DNA from 4 places in the Bradyrhizobium sp. LA2.1 genome. Region 4 is predicted to be linked to each of the others. Evidence: riboswitches for the same ligand, from Rfam matches in the RefSeq annotation. Region 4 holds a riboswitch; each other region holds the start of a gene.

Region 1 (5,942 bases), on a different contig from region 4:
GACAGTGTAGGCCGGAGCCAGCAGACGCAGAATGCTGAAGTCGCGGTTGCCATCGACGAAACTCCCGACGTGCAACACTGTTGCGGACAATGTGAGCGGGTCGATCGGATTCCAGATGACATTTGCGCTCCACTTCTCCTTCGGACGCCTCAGCAGCTCCAGTCCCGCCGTTGCATCCACTGCGCGGGTAAAAGTGTAGTCGGCACGAACGCGAAGCCGGTCGGTGATCGCAGCCGCGACGAAGCTCTCCGTGCCCTCCGTGATCGCCTTGCCGATATTGGTGTTGGTGCTCGTGAACGTCACGGGATCGAACGTGCTCTGGATCAGGTCGGTAATGTTGTTACGGAAGTAGGTCGACCCGAAGCGGACACGATCGCCAAACAAGGGTTGCTCGAAGCCGGCGTCGTATCCGACGCTTTCCTCGGGCCTGAGGTTGGGATTTGCAAAGAAGAAGAACGCGGGAAAGCTGACGTAAAGCTGGTTGAGCGTTGGCGCCTTGAACCCCGTGCCGTAGCTTCCCTTGAACTTCGTATCCGTGACCGGCACGATCATGGCAGACGCCAGACGAAAGGTCGGATGTTCCCCAAACCGCTCGTTATCGTCCTGCCGGACGTTGGCCGTGAAGAAGACGCGATCCCGGAACTGGGACTGCAGCTCCATATATCCGGCCTTGTTGACGTTTTGCGCCGAGACCGTCGCCGTTTGCAGTGTTTCGGTCTCATGCTCCGCACCAATGATGACATTGTTGTTGGGCGCGAGCTGGGTCGTGGTGTGCCAATCATACTTGACGCGGTCGCCGGTCGTGATCGTGGCCATCGCGTCGCCGGGCGAGATGTTGTAGTTCCAGTGATTGGTGTAGTTGACGCCGAAATAGCTTTTCATCCGGTCGTCGAGAGCGGACCAGACCGCCTCCCCGCGCGTGAAGAGCTGGTGCACCGTCTGCGTGCTTTGCGCGGCCGCGGGAAAGCTCGCGGATGTGACGGGATCGAAGGTGTCTCCGGTAAAGCGCAGGGTGGCGTCGGTGTACCGCGCCACGCTATTGAGCGTCAGGTTTTCGCTCAATTCGACGCCAAGCTTCGTCGAGTAGGTCATGTTGTCGTAATAATTGCCGATCGCCTTCTGCCCCGGCGGCAGCAATTCGACCGGCGTCACCGGCACGTCGTTCGCGTGGAAATGCGCGACGTTGAAGGCATAGTTGAAGTGGTCCTGTGAACCGCTCAGACCTGCAGTTTGATTGAACGTTCCGAACGAGCCTCCCTCGACCGAGCCGGTGGCGCGGGCGGGACCGTCGCCCTTCTTCGTCACGATGGAGATCACGCCCCCCAGCGCGTCTGCGCCGTAGAGACCGCCCTGCGGACCGCGCAGGACTTCGATCTGCTGAATGTCGGAGGTGAGCAACTGGCCGAAATCAAACGAACGGTTCGGGTTGCCGGGATCGCTGACATCGATGCCGTCGATCAGGACCTTGGTGTGGTTGGAATTCGTTCCGCGCATGAAGATCGACGTCTGTCCGCCGGGGCCGCCGGTCTGCACGAGATTGAGGCCGGGAACCGCGCTCAGTGCATCGGATGCGGTCCGGCGCTGATCGCGCTCCAAGTCTCTGGCGGTCAGAACCGTCACCGAGCTCGCAACCAGATTGGTCGGAGTGACAATACCCGTCGGACTGACGACGACCGTCGGAAACAGGTTGGCCGCGGATACCCCGGCAACCGGAGACGACGCCGGCACCAGCTCGGGCTTCGGCAGCCGAGCGACGCGCCGCTGCTCGGGCTGGTCGGGCCCAGGCCGCGCGACTTGCGGCTTGGCCGGACGCTCGGTCGGCGCGACCTCGACCGGCGGCAGCAGATCGGGCGATGCCGACTGCTGCGCCTGGGCAATGGACAGATCGAGCGAATATAGGGAAACGAACGCGACAACGCCGGCGCGGAAGCGCCTGGCGGCAAAGACATTACGGGACACTCTTGTAACCTCGGTATGACGTCAGTGGCACGTCACAGCGAACGAGGTTTCACGGCGGAGCGTTCGATTGCTCCGGTGAAGCTAATGTCTGTACTCCCCGACCGACATCTTCGCGTGTGACCACGGCTGACGGCAGGTCTCCTGGCTCGCGGGTCGTTACCTTACGTCGCCTTCCCAGGACCGAGATTCCCAGTGGCATATGACGAAAGATTCACCGCTTACAGTTGCGGGGGCAGCCGTGGCGTTGAGAATATCCCGGTATCGGGAAAACCTCGCACCACGTTCCCTTTTGATCTCCGTGAGGAGAACCGTCACCGGCCAATCTACGGGGCGGGCAAGCGAAGAGTCAATCGGCCGGTTGCATCACGGTCAGAGCGCCGCACCGGAGATTGAGCCGGCGCAATCAGGCCGGCTCCTGCTCCGAACGCGTCCTGATCACCGCCCGCTCGCCGGCATCGACGAGCTGGCCGATGCCGGTGCGGCCTGTGAGCGCGCAGCGGATGATGTTCTCGGCAACGGACCTGCGAAAGCAATGGTCCTCGCCGACCGGGCGATTGCGGCAGACCCGATCCAGCGCCAGCTTCATGTTGATCCGGGTGCGGGTGTCGAAATGCTCGCTGATCATTCGCAGGGCCTCGATGCGTTGATGTCGGAGCGGAAACGCGTCGGCGTAGGCCGGGTTCCAAAAACGGACCGCGCAAGGCGTTGCGCAGAGCCGACTACGCCCGATCTCTTGGTCCTGTGACGGGCGGGCTACGCCCGACCTCTTGGCCGCTGGGCCTGAGCCCAGGCCGCGGTGACGTCGCGCAGCGGAGCGTCGATGCGCCGGATCGGGGTCAGCTCACCGGAGGCCGAGATGATGGCGGTCTCCTCGCTGCGACAGCGCGGGCATACGAAGCGGACCTCGTGCGGCGACGAAGACCAGCTCGAACGTTTGACGTTGGCCGCCATCGGCCATGCATCGCAATGCGAGCACGACACCAGGAACCGACCGAGATCGAGCATACCCATTCCATAGGACTCCGCGTCCTGCCTGCCCCTTCAATGACTAACCCATGTGGATCGTTCCGGTGCCCGAGCACCCTCAGCGCTAGCTCCAGCCAGCGCCGCCGCTCAGTGGGCACCCTTGAGGGTGCATGACGTGGTGCAGGTGACGGTGTTGCCGTGGTCGCACGCCTTGCAGGCGGCAACGCACTGGTTCATGTCGCGGGGATTGTAGGAGCTGTAGTTCCGCATCGCACAGACCGGGGTCGAGCCGGTGATGTCCTGCTCCTGGTTGCAGGCGGCCATCATGAGCGCGAAGATGAGGACTGCGAGAAGGCGCATGGGATTGCCCTGGTGAGGAGCGGCAAAGCGACGTCAGCGAGATGCGCTGCACCGCAACGGACCTCGGCATTCCCAATGCGAGCAATCATGATCGCGACGCTCGCATCCTCAAAGGATGCGCGCCAAACATTAAGAACGGATTGCAGGCGGCGTCAGGCCGCGGCCTTGGTCGCGATCGCCTTCCGCATATCCACCGCCAGCTGACGATACTGCTCCGAGAGTCTCAGATAGAACTCGCGCTTGGTGCTGTCGGTGGCGAGCTTGGCAATCAGCTCGCATTCGGCGGTGAGCGTCTCGAACCGTTCCAGCCTGTCATGAAGTTCTGTCATCGGCGTGTCCCCATCAAACGCCACAAGGGACGTCAAACCTAAGCCTGAGAAATAGGTCACGGCGAACATCGTTATCGAGTAGAAACGTTTTTTCCAGCAAGGACGGTGCAAGCCCAGCAAGAACGGCTATTTCTGCTCCAGCCGCCAGGCACCATCCCAAGCTGCGTCCGGCGGATTGGCCTCGAACTGCGCGATGCGGCCGAGCAGCGTGCGCGAGGGACCGTCGCCGGGCACGGCTTCGAGCGCTGCATTGAACGCGGCGCGAGCATCGTCAAAACGCTGCGCGCGGTAGGCGGCGAGGCCTTCGGCGTAGCGCGCGCGCAGACTCTCCTGCGGGACGCTGAGCCCGTGCGCCTTGCTCATCACCTCGAAAATGGCCTGCGATGCGCTTTGGCCGGCCACCGCGAGACGATCGATCTCGCGCAGCTCGAGGTTCGATCCGATCGCGTCCGCCGTCGCCTGCGCGATCAGGATCCGCGTGCCGTAGATCTTGTTGACCAGTTCGAGCCGCGAAGCGAGGTTCACGGCATCGCCCATCACGGTGAAGCTCATCATCAGCTCGGAGCCGATGCTGCCGGTCAGGACCTCGCCGGTGGCAATCCCGATGCGCAGATCGCAAGGGCCTGGCATGGCGCGGATGCCGAGCAGGTCAGGCAATTGCTTCTGCAACGCCGGCACCTCATCGGCCATGTCGATGGCGGCGTAGCAGGCGAACAGCGCCGGCTCGTCCTCCTCAATGAAGGGAGGGCCCCAATAGGCCATGATGGCATCGCCGATATATTTATCGATGACGCCGCGATGGCTCCGGATCGGCGCGGACATCACCGTGAAATAGTGGTTCATGACCTTGACGAGGCCGCGCGGGGTCATGCCCTCGCTCATCGAGGTGAAGCCGCTCATGTCGGAGAACATGATGGTCATCACCCGGCGCTGGCCGTCGATGGCGACCTCCGGGCGGTCGATCAGCCCCTGCGCTACCTTGGGATCGATATAGCGGCCAAAGGTCTCACGGATCCGCTCGTTGTGCCGCAGCTGCTCGATCATGCGATTGAAGGCGGCGGCGAGTTCGCCGATCTCGTCCTGGGTCGAGACCGTGATGGTCTTGTCGAAGCGGCCCGCCTCGACCTCGCGGGTGCCGGCGAGCAACAGCCGCACCGGTCGCGTGATGCCACTGGAGACGAGGAGCGCGAAAGCAAATCCGACCACCGCCGCGAGGATGGTGACGATGCCCGAAATGATCATCGCCTGGTGCTGGCGACCGATCACTGTCGCCGTACTGGCGAAGACCTGCTTCAGCATGTCGGCGCGGATCGCGTCGATCTTCTGGTTGAACTGGTCGCGTATGGTGTCGAGATGCTCCAGGGTCCCGCGCGCCTCCGTCATCTGCTTGCCTTCGACCTGCTTGAGGAGTTTTGCGTGGTCCTCATTCATGTCGTGACGCAGCTCGGTGAGAGCGGTTTCGATGCGGGTCTCGATCCGCGCCAGCCCGGCATTGTCGGAAGGCGTCCTCTTGTCGTCGATGATCGCGTTGATGTGCGTGCGCGCGGCCTCGGCTTCCTCGTCGATCTTCCGATCGGCCTCCTCGAATTCGCGCAGGCGCGCCGCGTAGGCCTCCTCCTCCGAGGGGGCCTGCATCTTCATCATGACCATCCGCCGCAGCGCCACCGAGCGCTCCAGCGAGCGGATGTTGGCGCGCGCCAGATGGCCATAGGCCGGAATGTAGCGATCGGTCAGCTCGTCGAGCAGGACACCGACCTGGCTCGACATCACCATCGAAAGAATCGCGGTGACCAGCATCAGGACGATCAATCCGAGGGCGATCCCGACGATCTTGCGCCTGATCGACTGGTTGAAAAGTGGCATGAGCGGTGGGGGTAAGAGCTGAAAGGACCGGTTGGGAACTCAATACACCGGTTTTGGCGGCGGGAACACGCGCAATCTGGCCCTCGCGACGCCCCTGACCGCGCGCAACCGTCGCGCGAGCCCCATTCGTTAACAAAGGTTGAAGGCATTACCCTTTCCGCCATTTCGGAAGTTCCCGAGTTCCCATCGGTATTTTGCCGCATTGTTGAAGGAGCGTGAGGACTGCGAAACGATGTCGTGGCATCGTTTTGGGTGTCGTCTTTGATTCTCAAGCCGCATGTCGTCGCGGACCTTGGTTTGTAGTGGTTTCGCAGGGGGACCATCGAATGAACCAGTGCCTACGCTCGCTCGCGTGTGTCATTGCCGTGGCCGCTTTGGCCTTGATCCCAACGGAGCTGGCAGCGAAGAGCAGTCACAAATCGTCTGCGTCGAAGAAGACGCATGAGGCGAAGGCCGGCAAGCAGC
Region 2 (5,942 bases), on a different contig from region 4:
CGCGTGCCACCGTTTAAGCACAGGTGACACGCCCGCGGCATAACCATGATCGGTGCTATTCCCAAGTCAGCGCACCACCATTCTGGTATTCGATGACGCGGGTCTCGAAGAAGTTCTTCTCCTTCTTCAGATCCATTGCCTCGGACATCCACGGGAACGGGTTCTCGACCTCGGCGAACACCGGAGCGAGCCCGATCTGCGCACAGCGGCGGTTGGCGATGAAGTGCATGTACTGCTCGCACAGCGCCGCGTTGAGCCCAAGAAAGCCGCGCGGCATCGTATCGCGTCCGTAGGCGGCTTCCAGCTCGGCCGCATCACGGATCATGCCGCGAACCTCGTCCTGGAATGCCGCCGTCCACAGATGCGGGTTCTCGATCTTGATCTGGTTGATCACGTCGATGCCGAAGTTGAGATGGATACTCTCGTCGCGCAGGATGTATTGATACTGCTCGGCGATGCCGACCATCTTGTTGCGGCGGCCGAGCGACAGGATCTGCGCAAAGCCGGTGTAGAACCACATCCCCTCGAACACGACATAGAAGGCGACGAGATCGCGCAGGAAGGCGCGGTCGCTATCCGGCGTCCCCGTCTGGAACGACGGATCGTCCAGGTGCTGCGTGTGCTTGAGCGCCCAGGCCGCCTTGTCCGTGATCGACGGCACCTCGCGGTACATGTTGAACAGCTCGCCCTCGTCGAGGCCGAGGCTTTCGACGATATACTGGAAGGTGTGGGTGTGCACCGCCTCCTCGAAGGCCTGCCGAAGGAGGTACTGCCGGCACTCCGGATTGGTGAGGTGACGGTAGATCGCCAACACGATGTTGTTGGCGACGAGCGATTCAGAGGCTGCGAAGAAGCCGAGATTGCGCTTGATCGCGCGCCGCTCGTCCTCCGTTAGCCCGTCCCGCGACTTCCATAGCGCGATGTCGGCCTGCATCGAGACTTCGGTCGGCATCCAGTGATTGTTGCAGCCTGAAAGATACTTCTCCCAGGCCCATTTGTACTTCAGCGGAAGCAGCTGGTTGACGTCGGCGCGGCAGTTGATCATCTGCTTCTCGTCGACCGAGACGCGGCCGCCGGCGCGATCGATCGCACCTAAGCCGGTCGGGTCGGCCGGCTCGAGCTTGAGCTGGGTCTGCGGACGCAGTGCGGTGGCGAGACTTGAGACGGCCGGAGCGGCCGCTGTGGTTTCGGTATCGGACCAGTCAAGCATCGTCATCTCCTCACTGGCACGCTTCGCATTCGGGATCGTCGATCCGGCAGGCCTTGATGCCGTCGAGGTCCGGCACCGCAGAGGTCGGTATCATGATCGGCGCGTGCGACACCGCCACAGACGCGGACACCGCATTGAGCTTTCCGTCGGTGCCCTTCAACGTCGATTTCTCGACATGCGTGGCGCTGTGCGAGCGCAAATAGTAGGTCGTCTTCAAGCCGCGCCGCCAGGCCAGCCGGTAGAGCGCATCGAGCTTCTTGCCGGAGGGATTGGCGATGTAGAGGTTGAGCGACTGCGACTGGTCGATCCATTTCTGCCGGCGCGCGGCCGCCTCGATCAGCCAGGCGCTGTCGATCTCGAAGGCGGTGGCGTAGAGCGCCTTCAGATCGTCAGGAACGCGGTCGATCTGGCCGACGCTGCCGTCGAAATATTTGAGGTCGGAGACCATGACCTCGTCCCAAAGCCCCCTCGCCTTGAGGTCGCGGACCAGGAACTCGTTCACGACCGTGAAGTCGCCGGACATGTTCGATTTCACGAACAGGTTCTGATAGTTCGGCTCGATCGACTGCGAGACGCCACAGATGTTGGAGATCGTCGCCGTCGGCGCGATCGCCATGACGTTCGAGTTGCGCATGCCGCTGGACGTGACCTTCTTGCGGAGGCGATCCCAGTCGAGCGTCGCGGAGCGATCGACGTCGAGACCACCGCGCGCGTCGGCGAGAAGCTGGATGGAGTCGAGCGGCAAGACGCCCTTCGACCACAGCGAGCCCTCGAAGCTCGGATAACGTCCGCGCTCCGCGGCGAGATCGGACGACGCTTCGATCGCGTGGAACGAGATTGCCTCCATGCTGGTGTCGGCAAACGCCACGGCCGCGTCGGACGCGGTCGGAATGCGCTGGACCTGAAGCGCTTCCTGAAAGCCCATCAGGCCGAGCCCGACGGGACGATGACGCATGTTGGAGCGCCGCGCTTCCGGGATCGTGTAGAAATTGATGTCGATGACGTTGTCGAGCATCCGTACTGCTGTCGTCACCGTCCGCTTCAGCTTGGCATGGTCGAGTCCATTGGGACCGACATGGTTGAGCATGTTGACGGAGCCGAGATTGCAGACCGCGACCTCGTCGGCGGAGGTGTTCAGCGTGATCTCGGTGCAGAGGTTCGACGAGTGGATCACGCCAACGTGCCGCTGCGGCGAACGCAGATTGCAGGGGTCCTTGAAGGTGATCCAGGGATGACCGGTCTCGAACAGCATGGTCAGCATGCGACGCCAGAGGTCGCTCGCGCGCACGGTCTTGAAGACGCGCATGCCGCCGGCTTTCGCCCTGGCCTCATAGGCCTCGTAAGCCGTCTTGAACGCCTCGCCATAGAGATCGTGCAAATCGGGCGTCTCGTCAGGCGAGAACAGCGTCCATTCGCCATCGGCATCGACGCGCTGCATGAACAGGTCCGGCACCCAATTGGCGGTGTTCATGTCGTGGGTGCGGCGGCGGTCGTCGCCGGTGTTCTTGCGCAGGTCGAGGAATTCCTCGATGTCGACGTGCCAGGTCTCCAGATAGGCGCAGACCGCGCCCTTGCGCTTGCCGCCCTGGTTGACGGCAATCGCGGTGTCGTTGGCAACCTTCAGGAATGGAATAATGCCCTGGCTCTCGCCGTTGGTGCCCTTGATGTGGGCGCCGAGGCCGCGCACCGGCGTCCAGTCGTTGCCGAGGCCGCCGGAATATTTTGCCAGCAGTGCGTTGTGCTTGATCGACTTGAAGATGCCGTCGAGGTCGTCCGAGACGGTTGTGAGAAAACAGGACGACAATTGCGGACGCAGCGTACCCGAATTGAACAGTGTCGGCGTCGAGGCCATGAAGTCAAACGACGACAGGAGGTCATAGAATTCGATCGCCTTAGCCTCGCGATCGATTTCGCGCACCGCCAAGCCCATCGCGACACGCATGAAGAAGGCCTGCGGCAATTCGATCCGCTTGCCGCGGACGTGCAGGAAGTAGCGGTCGTACAGCGTCTGGAGGCCAAGGAACTGGAAGTTTAGGTCGCGCTCGGGCTTGAGTGCAGCCGCGATCCGGCCGAGGTCGAAGCGGGCCAGCTCAGGATCGAGCAGTTCGGCATCAATGCCGGTCTTCAGATAGGCCGGGAAATATTCAGCATAGCGCACAGCCATATCGGCCTGCGAGGCGGAGGTCGGCACGGCATGGACATAGGACAGCACCTCGCCGCGCAGCTTGTCCAGCAGCAGGCGCGCGCTGACATAGGCGTAGTTCGGCTCCTGCTCGACCAGCGTGCGCGCGGCCATGATCGAGGCCAGTGCCAGTTCGTCCTGGCTGATGCCGTCGTAGAGATTGCGGGTGGTCTCGGTGAGCACGGGTGCCGCAGAGACGCCGTCGAGACCGGCGCAGGCTTCGCCGATAATCAGCGCGAGCCGCTTGGTGTCGAGACCAACGCGCGAACCGTCGGCGAGCGTGACATGAAGTGCCGGCGCGACAGCGGGCGTCACTTCCGCGGCCGCCTCCTCGGCGCGCTGGCGCGACCGCTCCTCGCGGTACAGCACATAGGCGCGCGCGACCTTGTGGTGCTCGCTCCGCATCAAGGCGAGCTCGACCTGGTCCTGCACGTCCTCGATATGGAAGGTGCGTCCCTCGCCTGCCCGCCGCATCAGCGCAGTGACGACTTCGGCCGTCAGCTGCTCCACGCTCTCATGGACGCGGCGCGAGGCGACCGCGCTGGTGCCTTCGACCGCGAGGAAGGCCTTGGTCATGGCGACCGCGATCTTGGCGGAATCGAACGGCGAGACTTTTCCATTGCGGCGGATGATCTGCATGGCCGGCTCGCTCGAAGCAGGCGCAAGCGATAGTGGACGCAAATGAACGATGGGTGCGGAAGCGGTGTCCGCGTCGTGCAGGTTCAGTGACATCAATGGGCCCCGTGATGCGCGCGTTGTGTTTGAACGGGGCTGTAAGGAAGGACGCTGCAGAAACGCCGGCAGCAGAGTTGCCGGGCGGTGCATGCAAGCGACCGCCGGACACCCCGCCCGTGGACGTTCAGATCGTCGCGGCAGGTCTCCTGGCTCGCAGGTCGTCGCCCACTTCCCGTCTTCCCGGTGCGAAAGGCACCAGTGACGATTGTTCGGAAGCAGCTCGCTGCTGACAGTTGCGGGGGCAGCGCCGGAATTCCGCGCTCTCGCGCGGTTCACCGGCTTCCCTCTTAGCCACTAAATCTTGCGATCCAGCGGAACCGTGACGCCCACATGTGGTGACATATGCAGCCGGGTGTCAACGATTCGTTGCGGGTCATGAACCCTGTTCCCTGTGGAATGCGGGAATTCCCGCCGGGCTCGCGCAACCCTTGGGATGACGCACATCCAGCATTACGCGTTCCGCATCGCGCGCCCGAACGGATCGACCAGGCGGACGATCTCGCAGGCGGCGACGAGGCCGGCGAGCCAGACGGCGCTGGTCAGCCCGATGCGCGTCACGATGGCCGCAGTGAACGCGCCCTCGCCGCCAAGGAACGGCGTCGCGGCAAGCAGCGCGAGCTCATAGGCGGCGTAGGCGGCGACGAGCGCGATGGCCAGCATCAGCGGCGTGCGGCCCTGCGGCAGCAGGCGGAGAACGGTCGATGCCGCTGCCGTCGACAGCAACGCGGCAGCACCGATGACAAAGCCCCAGGCGATGGTGCTGCCATCGATGGGATAGTGCAGCACGCCGAAGCCGATGGTCTGGTTCACGAGCCAGGCGCCGGTGACGACGAGCAGCGCCGGACGCATCGGCAGCATCGCGGCGGCGACGACGGCGAACGCCGCAAACGGCGTCGCGCAGGCAAGCGCGAAGCTCGCGAGCGCGCATGACACCGTCAGCAGCACAAAGCAGAACATCGGCGCGAGGCGCGAGGTGACCGGATGAAGGCGGAAACGGTCGGCGTGGGGCGGCAGGATGGTGACAGTCATGGAACGATCTCCTTGTGGGATTTGTAGCACAATTTTGCTGGAACGCGGCATCACGTCTGACTCAGTGAAGAGCCTCCATGGGATCTTCAGTCTCGGCTGGATCGCGCCGGTCGTAGGCGGCAAGCCAGGCGGCGAGTGCCGCCGTGTGCGGCTCCATGGCAGCCAATTGACGCAAGGCCACGCGAACGGTGGCGCGCGCCGTGCGATCGGGCGGAAGCGTCATCATCTCAGGTCCCCGCCCCTTCGCGACCGCCTCGACCACGGCCCTCTTGCACGCCGTCAGCTCCGGCAGCCCATAGAGTTCGAGCAGCGCCTGGAAGGCTGCGTGACGATCCGGCCGAAAAGCGCGCTTGCGGCCGAGCTGATCGCGGAGCGGATGGGCCGGATAGAGATGCGCGCAGGGGATCCACCCCTCAGGCAGCGGCTCGTTGGCGGCATGGGTGCGGCGATGCGCGAGCAGCTTTGGCAGAACGTGGGTGTGCGGGCCGTCAGGGCTTCGCCCACCCGGCGGCGGGATCCGCTGGAATACCTCGGCGCGCCCGATGCGGCTGATGAAGACGCGGTGCGGATTGGCGGTCAGAATGATCCGCATGGCATCGCTTTCGGGCGCGAACACGGATTGGCCCGTGCGGCTCCTGAGTGCGGCGACGGCATCGGCATCGCTGACGCGGATGCAGGCGTCGATCTGCAACGTTCCGAGACCAAGGTCGAACAGGATGCCGCTGCGATCCCTCGTCAGGAGCGCCTCGACATCCGGACCGAGCTCGGTCAACACGGTACGACCAC
Region 3 (5,942 bases), on a different contig from region 4:
GGTGGCGCCGGCGCGACGGCCGCTCCATCGTCGTCGTAGACCGGCAGATAGTCCCGCCCGCGGTCGTCGTTCTTCGGACCAGCAGACCAGAGCGGCGCACCACTTGGATCGCGGTAGTAGAGCGGCGTTCGCTCCGCGGCAGCCGCAGCCGATGATATGTCGGCCTCAGCGAGCCAGCCCGCACCGTTCGAATGCCAGTAGTAGCCGGCCAGGACCAGGCCGCCGCCCAGCGCAAGGGCCGTCAGGAGACGCAGCGTTTTCATGTCGTGTATCCGCGCGCCCGGGAGCGCGCGTCCGTGTGAAGGAAAAAGGGGAATGTCGGGCGCTGCCGGGCAGCGCCCGAACGCTCACTTGACCGCCGTGACCATCACCTTGCCGGTGACCGTCTCCGGTTCGCCCTGCACCTTCACAGACAGCGTCATCTGGTAGCGGCCAGCCATCGGCAGGTCCGTCTTGAAGGCGTACACACCCGGCTCCCTGGACGGCAGCGGCGCGACCGCCGATTCCATCTCGGCCATCCCGTCCGGGGCCATGTCGAGGCGGGTCTTGAAGATGACCGCGTCCGGTATCGGCTTGCCGGTCTGCTTGTTCGTCAGGCGAACGGCGAGCGTGACGTCTTCGCCCTTCTTCATCTGCGGAGTGACGGGCTCGAAGGCGTAGTCGCCCGCGCCCGCCATCGCGGCGGAAGCGGCAAGCGAAAGGGTGGCGGCGAGAGCCGCGGTGCTGATCTTGGAAAGCATTGTCCTGTCCTCATGAATTGATCTTTCGCCGTGGCGCTTGAAGCGCGCACGTCAGTCGTCGTCGCGAGCAGGCCTGCCGCTCGCGTCTCGGGCTTTGCGAGATCAGATTCGAGGAGGTCGGAAAGGAGGACTGCCGCCGCGGAAGGAAACGACCTGATCCGGGGGGATAGCCATCGTGCTGGCCACGACCGCGAGACGTTCGAACGCCACGGGCCTGACATCACCGAGCGCGATGATCCCACCAACGCAGCAGAAGCCCATACCGCACTTGTAGCCGCCGCTATGGGAGCCCGTTCCCTTCATGTCGGGACAACAATCGTCCATCGACATGTCGGCGTCGCCGTTCATGTGCATGGCCGTCTGCATGCCATCCGACGACATTGCGAGGTTCGCCGCGGACGCGCCAACCGGCAGCATCGCCAGGGATATGGCGATGGCGACTGCCACGATGGTACGGACGAACTGCATCAATATCGACTTACCTTGTCGGGCCGGAACTCGGCCTCAGTAGCATATTCGGACACCAAAGGCAGTCATTGATCGTGGTCAAGCGTTCGTTACCCAGGCTCGTCCGGAGGCCGGGTTGGACGTTTCGACGCACCCCTTCGGACTATCGTGCAAAACAGCAACACAAGGCCACCATCGACCGACCGGCCCGTCCAGCAGCCCGCGCGGATGTTGACGCGCTCATCCCCTGATGCCAGTTTCGTGATCGGTAGTGTCCGCAAGGACTCTTCAAGGGAATGCGGTGCGTCCACCTCAGTGGGCAATTCCGCGGCTGCCCCCGCAACTGTAGGCGGATAGTCGACGACCAAACAAACCACTGGAGCCCCGCTTGGGCCTCTGGGAAGGTGGTCGAAGGCGATGACCCGCGAGCCAGGAAACCTGCTACCAGCCATGGTCACGCGCGAACGCATTGGGCGGGGTGCCCTGATGTCGGACAAGTAGCCGGTGCATCCGCCGCCTGGGGCGAAGGTGGATGACTAAGGCAACCGCGGTGACGGTTTGTTTGCGTCGCCGCAGAGCGTTGTCGTGCAAAATCTTCATTTCCGTGCTGGCGCAAGGCCAGCGTTATCGCGTGCTTTCCTGATTACTCTGCTCTCGTCGGTGTCCTTGTCGTCCGCGGCGCTCGCGCAAAGCGCGGCGCAGGACAACCGCTCCCGGGAGGTCGGCCCGGTGATCGTGTCGCCGCCTGCGCCGCGACAGGCTCCTGCCGTCAGCCCCGGCACTCAGAAGCAGCGCGCCGCCCGGCGCGCCGCGGGACGCAATCGTGGCGCCCCTGCTGTCGCCGTTCCGGCCACGCAAGCTCCGAGCGGCCCGGTGCAGACGCCGCTCAACACGGCAGCCGTCACCGACGTCGGCTCCCGGCTCGGCATCACGGCGCGCGAGATGCCGGCGACCGTCGAGGTCATCAGTCAGCAGACGATGCAGAACCTGGGCATCCGGACCACGACCGACGTCGCCAAGGCTGCAGTCGGCGTCACCGGCGGCGATGCGCCCGGCGCGCCCGCCATCTTCTCGATGCGTGGCTTTTCCGGCGACCAGATCTCCACGCTCTACAACGGCATCCCGATCGGGCCGTCGACCATGACCGGCCGTCCCATGGACGTGGCTGGCCTCCAGCAGGTCGAGATCATCAAGGGACCGGACTCGCTGGTGGCGGGCCTCGGTGCGACCGGCGGCGCCATCAACTACGTGAACAAGGCGCCGCACACCGGACCAATCGTCAACGACGCCTTCACCTCCTACGATTCCTTCAACGGCTATCGCGCCGGATACGGCTCGGGCGGCAGCACGCTGATCAACGGCCTCGACTACCGCTTCGACATCAGCCATTTCAACAACAAGGGCTTTATCGACGACACCTATTCGAAGCTCAGCAACGTCTCGGGCCAGCTGAACTATCGCGTCAACGAGAACCTGAAGATCTGGGGCGCGACCGAATACAGGCAGGACAACGACCGCTTCTACTGGGGGACGCCGCTGGTGCCGGCGAACGCGCCGGGCATCGTGCCGACGTACGGCGTCGTCTCCGGCCTTTGGAGCAACTATTACCTCGGCGGCGGCACGCCGGTCCCGGTCACCATCGACGCGCGCACGCTGACCACGAACTACAACGTGCTCGACAATCACAGCGGCGCCAACGAGCTCTGGCTGCGCAGCGGCTTTCAATGGGACATCACCAACAACATCTCGCTGAAGAGCCAGGTCTATGGCTATGACGCCCACCGGCACTGGTTCAACAACGAGATCTCGTCGTTCGACCAGACCGTAGGCAATTTCGCAGGCGCGCAGAGCATCTACCGCGAGCGCCTGGCGCTCGATCACGCGCAGCGGCTCTACGGCAACATCACCGACCTCACCGTCAATTCCAATCTCGGCGGAATGGACAATCGCTTCGTCGCCACCGTGGCGGCGAGCAGCAACCAGTTCAACGTCTCGCAGGACACGCTGTTCTTCAATGACTACGTCGACCTCCTCAATCCGGACCGCGGCCTCTACGGCCCGCGCAGCGACGAGAAGATCTACACCCATCTCGACACCGCCTCGCTGTCGTTCGAGGACCGGCTCAAGCTGACCTCGACCTTTGCGCTGATCGGCGGCATCCGTTTTGAGAATATCGAGCTGTCGCGGACCCGCTTCGACGAGAATGGCCTCCTGAAAGCCAACTATCCTTTCTCGAAGACGTTCAATCCGGTCACCGGACGCATCGGTTACACCTGGGACATCGCGCCCGGCGTGATGCTTTACAGCCAGTACGCGACGGCAGCCGACCCGACGGTGGCGAACATCTTCATCCTCAGGCCCACGACGCCGCTGCTGCTCACGACGTCGCGGACCTACGAGACCGGCGTGAAAGTGCTGTCGGCCGACAAGCGCGCGGAGGCCACGTTCTCGGCCTTCGACATCGAGCGCAAGAACGTCTACGTCCCCGAAAGCGGCATCCTCTTCAACGTCGCCGGCAAGATGGCCTCCAAGGGCGTCGAGATCGCCGCCGCGGTCAATCCGGTCGCGGGCCTGAAACTATGGGGCAACGTCGCCTTCGTGCAGTCGCGCTTCATCGATTTCACCTATGTCGACGGCAATGGCGACTTCCAGTCCTATTCGGGCAAGACACCGCCCAACGTTCCGAACTTCATCGCCAACGCCGGCGCCTCCTATCGCTTCGACACGAAGCTGCCGGTGGAGATCGGCGGCCTCGTCCGTCACGTCGGCGACCGCTTCAACTTCCAGGACAATCTGGTCACGATGGACGCCTACACGATCTTCGACGCGTTCGCATTCGTCGACATCCCCAAAGCCTATTTCCCGGGCGTGGACCAGACCCGGATCAGCTTTCGCGTGAGGAACCTGACCAACAAGCTCTACGCGGCCTGGGGCGATCCGGGTTACACCGACCAGATCATCCTCGGCGCGCCGCGCAGCTACGAGGTCGCAGCTTCGTTCAAATGGTAGTCGCGGATCACATCGCCCGCGCCGTGGCAGGAGTTGTCACGCGACAGTAGGACGCAATCGCAAATCGATTGCGCCGTTGAAGCCGCAGGTCTCGAGAGCTATCGATCAACGAAACCTCGCTTCCATCGGGAGGAACGCATGAGCACCATCACCGGCGGTTGTCACTGCGGCGCGATCCGCTATCGGGTCGAGGGCGAAGCGATCGTGCACGCGCTGTGTCACTGCCGCGATTGCAGGCTTCACGCGGGCGCTCCCGTCGTCGGCTGGACGATGTACGCGGACGATGCCGTCAAGGTGACCAAAGGCGAGCCCAAGGTGTATCACTCCTCGGAACATGCGCGGCGGCACTTTTGCGGCGACTGCGGAACCGGCCTGTTTTATGTCAACGCCGACATGTTGCCCGGGGTCATCGACGTCCAGAGCGCGACCTACGACGATCCCGATGCCGTACCGGCGACGATGCACATCCAGGTCGCAGAGCGCCTTCGATGGATGGAGCGCGCGCACGAACTGCCGACATTCGACCGCTATCCTCCGCCACCGTAGCGGCGCGCGCGAAGCGTTCGCCATCTGGATGGAACCGCACAAACACCATCTTGCAACGGCCGGACGATCTCACGTAGATTGATCGGCGTGGGGACGAAGCAGACTCCCCGTGAGACCTCGGTCCAAGCTCTGCGCAGCACGCCATTCGTGGAGCTTGCGCATGGATACCGAACGCCACCCTCCTCTCCGCCCTACCGTTGCCATCCTCTCCCGCGGCGACGCTGCCGCGCGCCGGGACACGACGGCACAAAACAGCCGCTTCGTCCGCGTTTTCGAAGCACTCGCCGCGGTCGGCATCGAAGCCCGGCCGGTGATCTACGACGAGATCTTCGCCGGCGCCGTCCGCGATCAACTGCTCGCCGTCGATGGCGTGCTCGTCTGGGTCGATCCGATCCATCAGGGCAAGACGCGCGAGGCCCTCGACCCGCTACTTCGCGACGTTGCGGCGCAAGGGCCATGGGTGAGCGCACATCCCGACGTGATCCTGAAGATGGGCGTCAAGGAGGTGCTCTACCGAACGCGTCATCTCGGCTGGGGAGCCGACACGCATCGCTATGACACCGCCGCAAGCTTCCGCGCCGAATTTCCCGCGCGCCTTCAGGCGAACGGTCCGCGCGTGCTCAAGCAAAATCGCGGCAATGGTGGCCAAGGGGTGTGGAAGGTGGAGGCCCAGCCCAACGCGGACGCCATGGTTCGCGTGCTGCATGCCCAACGCGGCAGTCTACCCGAGGACATGCCGCTCGATGCCTTGCTCGCCCGCTGCGAACCGTATTTCGGATGGGGCGGCTGCATCATCGACCAGGCGTTCCAACCCCGTCTGCCCGACGGCATGATCCGTTGCTACATGAGCGGCGCCAAGGTCGCGGGCTTCGGGCATCAATTGATCAAGGCCCTGATCCCGCCGCCGCCGGAAGGCCCCGACGCACCCGAGGCTCAGCCGGGCCCACGGATCATGTACGGACCCGATGCTTCGCAATTCCAGGCGCTCCGAAGATCGATGGAGGACGAATGGACGCCGCAGCTGATGGACACGCTCGGCATCGACGAGCCGTCGCTGCCGGTGATCTGGGACGCGGACTTCCTGTACGGGCCCCGCGACGCCGCGGGCACCGACACGTACGTCCTGTGCGAAATCAACGCGAGCTCATGCTTTGCGATTCCCGACGACGCGCCGGCGGCAATCGCCCGAACGGTGAAGCA
Region 4 (5,942 bases):
GCGCGTGCGGCTGCTCGGGCCGCGTCGTATCGAGGTGATAGAGCGATGGTCCTGCCGCGCCGAGATGCGCTGCGGCGGCAGCGATGCCGGCTTCATGTGCAGCATAGTCGGCGGCAAGCAGAAGATCGGTCTCCGGCAAGTCCTGGACGTGCACGAAAGCATCGGCGGATGCGAGCCGCGTCTCGATGCCGGCACGATCCGGCTGCATCGCACCGTCCGCCGAGAACGCCCAGGACGATGCCGACAGCCAGGCTTCGCCGGCGGCATCGCGCGTCTCGGCCGTGAAGGCATCCGGGATCGCGGAGAGGCCGACGCCGTATTGGCCGGGGCGCGGCGCGAACACACGCGAGGCGCGGTGACGATAGGGATTCTCCTCGCCCTCCTCCTCGCGCGTTGCGAGCGCCTCGGCGGCGGCCTCGAACAATTGCGCAAGGCCGGAGAAGACATCGCGGAACAGGCCCGACACGCGCAGCGTGACGTCGATACGGGGGCGCCCGAGCTCCGCCGGTGCGATGATGTCATAGCCGGTGACGCGGCCGGAGGCGTGATCCCAGCGCGGCGCAAGGCCGGCGAGATGCAGCGCCATGGCAAACTCCTCGCCGGCGGTCCGCATCGTCGCGGAGCCCCAGAGATCGACCACGAGGCCTTTCGGCCAGTCGCCGTGATCCTGCAAATGGCGACGCAGCAGCTCTTCCGCGAGCCTGATGCCTTGCGCATGCGCCGACGGCGTCGGCACCGCGCGCGGATCAACGGCAAAGAGATTGCGTCCGGTCGGCACCACGTCCTGGCGTCCGCGATACGGCGAGCCCGATGGCCCCGGCGCAACGCGCTGTCCCGCCAGGGCGGAACGCAACGCATCGCGCTCCGCATCGGCGCAGGCGCCGCGGCCGAACACGTGCAAGCCGTCGCCGAACTGGCTCTCCTTGAGATCGCAGACGAAGCGATCGATCCGTGGGATCGCTTCCGCCGGTGCTGCCGAGGCATCCAGACCAAGATCGTCCTCGAGGCCCGCGGCGCGCGCTTCGTCGCGGATCGCAGAAATCAGGCGCTGACGGCGCGCGGGATCGAGCCCATCGGCGGTCGAATATTCGTCCAGCAGCCGTTCGAGCCGGCGCAGGCCGTCCGGCACCGCGGATTGTTCCAGCGGCGGCGGCAGATGGCCGATAGTGACGGCACCCAAGCGCCGCTTGGCCTGCGCGGCCTCGCCGGGATCGTTGACGATGAAGGGATAGATGACCGGCAGATCGCCGATCAGGGCTTCCGGCCAGCAGTGTGAGGACAGCGCGACGGATTTCCCGGGCAGCCATTCCAGCGTGCCATGGGCGCCCATGTGCACAACGGCATCGATGGTCTGCCCGCGGAGCCAGAGATAGAACGCGACATAGGCATGGCGCGGCGTGCGGGCGAGATCGTGATAGTCGGCATCGCGCGTGGTCGCATCGCCGCGCTCGGGCTGAACCGCGATGATCGATTGGCCGCATCGGATCGCAGCGAAATGGAACGCGCCGTCGCGGCAGCTCGGATCGGTCTCCGGCGCCCCCCGGGCCTGCGCGAGATCATCCTGCAAGGCTTGCGGCAGGCGCGAGAGCGCCGCGCGGTAGTCGGCGACGCTCCAGGTCAAGTTCTGCTTGAGCAGCGTCTCGCCGAGCGCCTGGACCGGCGCAACATCGAAGCCGGCCTCGGTCAGGTCAGACAGCAATGCCTCGACCGACGCCAGCGCATCGAGACCAACCGCATGCGCGATCTGATGCGGACGGCCCGGGTAGTTCGAGAGAACGAGCGCCACCCGCTTCTCGGCGACTGGCGTCTCCGCGAGGCGCCGCCAGGCCGCAACGCGCGCGGCGACGGCCTTGACGCGCTCCTCATCGGGCCGGTGGGCCAGATGCGAAAATTGCAGATCGGGATCACGCTCCGCGGCCGATTTGAAGCTCACCACGCCCGCGAACAGGCGGCCGTCGACCTCCGGCAGCACCACATGCATCGCGAGATCGCCGGGCGACAGGCCGCGCAGCGACTCCGCCCAGTCTTCGCGCCGTGCCGATGAGAGCGCGACCTGGAAGACGGGACATGATGCAGCATCGAACGGTGTCGTGCCGTCGTCGCCCATCGCCGAGAACGCCGTCGCGTTGACGATCGCGGCCGGAGGATTCGTCGCGAAATACGTTTGCAGCCAATCCGCAACGCCCGGAGCCTTCAGCGAGGTGACGAACACGCCGTACGCGTCAAAGCCGCGCTCGCGCAGCGCCGCGATCAGGGCGTCGACCGGCCCGGTATCCGCGGCGGTGAGATAGGAACGATAGAAGGTCACGAGCGCGAGCGGCTTTCTCTCGCCTGCCATCGGCGCAGCAATGACGCCGCGCGCGGGATCGTAAAAGCCCATCTCAGGCAAGTTCATCTCGCCGACGACCGGGCCTGCGTAAAGGCCCGAGGCCAGCGCGAGCTGCGCAATCGCGGCCTGGGCTGCAACGGGACCGCCGGTGTCGCAGAGCACCTTGAGCCGGCGCAGCGTCGAAACCGGCAGGGTCGAGTAAGCATCGAGCCGCGTGTCGTCGCGGCCGTCGGCCGGCAGCACGGCCAGCACGATGTCGCGGTTCTTCGCCAGCTGCTGGAGGGCCGCGAGCCCGTACGGCCAGTAGGGCTCACCGCCGATCAGGCGCACCAGGATGCCGCGCGCCTGCGACAGCGTGCGCTCGATATAGGTGTCGACCGACAACGGATGCCGCAGCTCCGCGAGATTGGCGAGCCGCAGCGACGGCAGGCTGTTGCGGCCGCGTCGCCAGCCGGCCGCGAACGCGGCAAGGTCGGAATCCGAGTACGAGAGCACCACGAGATCGGCCGGGTCCTGGCCGATGTCCCTTGGCGTCGCGGTCTCCTCGAGACCGCGGCTCTCGCGGAAGACGACGTGCATCAGATACCAGATCCTGAAAGCCCAAGTCCGACCTTGATCGCGGCCTCGTCGATATCGCCGTGCTCGCCGATCACGACAAGCTTCGACTGCCTGAGAGCTGCGCCCCAGGGCTTGTCGAACTGGTGGCGCACGCGCTCGCCGACCGCTTGCAGCAACAGGCGCATCGGCTTGCCCGCGACCGCGATATAGCCCTTGACGCGCAGCACGTTCTGCTCGCGCGAAAGACGCTGCACCGACGCGACCAGTGCGTCGATGTCGCTGATTTCAGGAAGATCGATCACGACGGAGGCGAAATCGTCGTGCTCGTGATCCTCCTCGCCGTCGTGATGCGAGGGGCGCGCGGCGAGATCGTTCTCTGCGGCGGCGCCGAGCCCGAGGATCACGCGCGCATCGATCGCGCCATCGGTGACGGATAGCATCGGCACGCGGCGCGGCATCTCCGCGGTGATGGCGGCCTTGGCGGCTTCGATCCCTGCAGCGCCCGCAAGATCGGCCTTGGTCAGCAGCACAATGTCGGCGCAGGCGATCTGGTCCTCGAACACTTCCGACAGCGGCGTCTCGTGATCGAGATTTCCATCCGCCGCGCGCTGCGCTTCCACCGCAGCCGGGTCCGGCGCAAAACGGCCGGCGGCGACAGCCTCGGCATCGGCGAGTGCGATCACGCCGTCGACCGTGATGCGCGAGCGGATCTCCGGCCAGTCGAACGCCTTCAGCAGCGGTTTTGGCAGCGCCAAGCCAGAAGTCTCGATCAGGATGTGATCGGGCCGCACGGGGCGCGCCAGCAGCTTTTCCATGGTCGGAATGAAATCGTCCGCAACGGTGCAGCAGATGCAGCCATTGGCGAGCTCGACGATGTTCTCCTCCGGGCAATTGGCATCGGCGCAGGACTTCAGGATCTCGCCGTCGACGCCCTCGCTGCCGAACTCGTTGACGAGCACGGCGAGCTTCTTGCCGTCGGGGTTTGCGAGCAGATGCTGGATCAGCGTCGTCTTGCCTGAGCCGAGAAAACCGGTGACCACCGTCACGGGGACTTTTGCGAGCGAGTTCATTCGGCGGCCTCCGGCAACACGGCAATGGGGGGAATGCGGGCAAGCGACTGCTTGCGGAAGATTTCGGGACGGCTGCGCCAAGGCACGAGGCCGTCGGGCGCGGCGGCATAGGCAGCAGCACCCGCGACCACGTCGCTCGCATGGGCCTCTGACAAGCGGCCATAGACATAGGACCAGCGGCCGGGCGCGCTGAGCGCAACCGAGCAGCCCTGGCTGCATGCCGACAGGCATTCAACGGGAACCACATTGACGCCCTCAGGCACGCCGGCGTCGAGGATCGCACCATGCAGGCGCTTTCCGGGCGTCGTCTCACCCTCGTCGAGCGTCTGGCCGGCACGGCAGGTAATACAGACGTGAAGTGTGACGGTCATCGCCTCTTCCAGGATAAACAGCGGGAGGCGAAGAGGCACACGGACCATTCCCCCGAAGGTCCGTTTCCCCGTCGCGGAACACCCCGTCCGCCGGTCCAAAACTCGTCCGCGCTGGCAGGTCTCCCGGCTTGCGGAGCAGGGCTTTTGGCCCTTCGATCCCCGCCTTCCCGATCCCCTGGGGGATCAGTGGCTTCGGGCATCTCTCCGGTCACGGTCGCGGGGGCGGCTGCAGTTTGGACCCGAATCTTGTCGATTCGGACCCTATCGCATTCCCTCTTCGCCTGTCATAGGACAGGAACCAACGCCGGGCCACCATTTGCCCCCGGCCGCCTCTTGTCAAGCCGAAGGACCCTGTCAGATGACGCCTGAACCGGATACCCAAACGGCCGAGGAAACCGACGCCCGCCACGCCGCGAAAATGGCGAAGATCAAGGTCGCCCGCGACAAGATCATGGCGACCAAGAGCGGCGAGAAGGGCCTCATCATCGTCCACACCGGCGCCGGCAAGGGCAAGTCCTCCTCCGCCTTCGGCATGATCGTCCGCTGTGTCGCCCATGGCTTCCCATGCGCGGTCGTGCAGTTCATCAAGGGTGCCTGGGACACCGGCGAACGGCGCCTGCTCACCGGCCATTTCGGCGAGCTCTGCCAGTTCCATGCGATGGGCGAAGGTTTCACCTGGGAGACGCAGGACCGTGCCCGCGACATCGCCGCGGCGCAGGCCGGCTGGGCGAAGGCCAAGGAGCTGATATCAGATTCCAATCTGCGCATGGTCGTGCTCGACGAGATCAACATCGCGCTGCGCTATGACTATCTCGACATCGCCGAGGTCGTCGACTTCCTGAAAACGCACAAGCCGCCGATGACGCATGTCGTGCTCACCGGGCGCAACGCCAAGGACGAGCTGATCGAGATCGCCGATCTCGTCACCGAGATGACGCTGGTGAAGCACCCCTTCCGCTCCGGCATCAAGGCGCAAGCCGGCGTCGAGTTCTGAGCACGGCCCCAGGTTCTGAAAACACCATGGCGCGCGCACTGATGATCCAGGGGGCCGGCTCGGACGTGGGCAAGTCGCTCATCGTCGCCGGCCTCGCCCGCGCCTTCACGCGGCGCGGCCTGCGCGTGCTGCCCTTCAAGCCGCAGAACATGTCGAACAACGCGGCCGTCACCGTCGACGGCGGTGAGATCGGTCGCGCCCAGGCGCTGCAGGCGCTGGCCGCCGGCGTCGAGCCGCACACCGACATGAACCCGGTGCTGCTGAAGCCCGAGACCGATGTCGGCGCACAAATCATCGTGCAGGGAAAGCGCATCGCGACCGCGCGGGCGCGTGAATATGCGGCGATGAAACCGTCGCTGATGGGCGCGGTGCTGGAAAGTTTCGAGAGGCTGAAAGCGCGCGCCGATCTGGTGCTGGTCGAAGGCGCCGGCAGCCCGGCCGAGGTCAACCTGCGCAAGGCCGACATCGCCAATATGGGCTTTGCGCGCAAGGCCGACGTGCCCGTCGTGCTGGTCGGCGACATCGACCGCGGCGGCGTCATCGCCCAGCTCGTCGGCATCAAGACGGTGATCGACCCCGACGATGCCGCGATGATCCAGGGTTTCGTCATCAACAAGTTC

Evidence for each region. A riboswitch is a leader RNA that binds a small molecule or an ion and turns the genes downstream of it on or off. The one in region 4 is predicted to bind cobalamin.
Region 1: another riboswitch for cobalamin. It lies ahead of ABIB95_RS34570 (TonB-dependent receptor domain-containing protein); the one in region 4 lies ahead of ABIB95_RS02220 (DUF1636 family protein).
Region 2: another riboswitch for cobalamin. It lies ahead of ABIB95_RS34585 (ribonucleoside-diphosphate reductase subunit alpha); the one in region 4 lies ahead of ABIB95_RS02220 (DUF1636 family protein).
Region 3: another riboswitch for cobalamin. It lies ahead of ABIB95_RS07190 (TonB-dependent receptor); the one in region 4 lies ahead of ABIB95_RS02220 (DUF1636 family protein).

Annotation. Positions count from the first base shown of each region.
Region 1 covers NZ_JBEPQI010000023.1:83,745-89,686, reverse strand. The annotation lists gene ABIB95_RS34570 (TonB-dependent receptor domain-containing protein) at 1-1,959, opposite strand, end outside; cobalamin riboswitch at 2,074-2,287, opposite strand; gene ABIB95_RS34565 (hypothetical protein) at 2,363-2,584, opposite strand; gene ABIB95_RS34560 (hypothetical protein) at 2,713-2,970, opposite strand; gene ABIB95_RS34555 (hypothetical protein) at 3,073-3,285, opposite strand; gene ABIB95_RS34550 (hypothetical protein) at 3,438-3,614, opposite strand; gene ABIB95_RS34545 (adenylate/guanylate cyclase domain-containing protein) at 3,741-5,477, opposite strand; gene ABIB95_RS34540 (lytic transglycosylase domain-containing protein) at 5,804-5,942, shown strand, end outside.
Region 2 covers NZ_JBEPQI010000023.1:90,149-96,090, reverse strand. The annotation lists gene ABIB95_RS34590 (ribonucleotide-diphosphate reductase subunit beta) at 56-1,210, opposite strand; gene ABIB95_RS34585 (ribonucleoside-diphosphate reductase subunit alpha) at 1,221-4,124, opposite strand; cobalamin riboswitch at 4,247-4,464, opposite strand; gene ABIB95_RS34580 (hypothetical protein) at 4,578-5,156, opposite strand; gene ABIB95_RS34575 (DUF6925 family protein) at 5,218-5,942, opposite strand, start outside.
Region 3 covers NZ_JBEPQI010000003.1:362,757-368,698, reverse strand. The annotation lists gene ABIB95_RS07205 (efflux RND transporter periplasmic adaptor subunit) at 1-263, opposite strand, end outside; gene ABIB95_RS07200 (FixH family protein) at 348-740, opposite strand; gene ABIB95_RS07195 (hypothetical protein) at 843-1,208, opposite strand; cobalamin riboswitch at 1,440-1,647, shown strand; gene ABIB95_RS07190 (TonB-dependent receptor) at 1,848-4,196, shown strand; gene ABIB95_RS07185 (GFA family protein) at 4,335-4,742, shown strand; gene ABIB95_RS07180 (Cj0069 family protein) at 4,903-5,942, shown strand, end outside.
Region 4 covers NZ_JBEPQI010000001.1:515,235-521,176, forward strand. The annotation lists gene cobN (cobaltochelatase subunit CobN) at 1-2,908, opposite strand, end outside; gene cobW (cobalamin biosynthesis protein CobW) at 2,908-3,957, opposite strand; gene ABIB95_RS02220 (DUF1636 family protein) at 3,954-4,328, opposite strand; cobalamin riboswitch at 4,425-4,646, opposite strand; gene cobO (cob(I)yrinic acid a,c-diamide adenosyltransferase) at 4,687-5,322, shown strand; gene ABIB95_RS02230 (cobyric acid synthase) at 5,349-5,942, shown strand, end outside.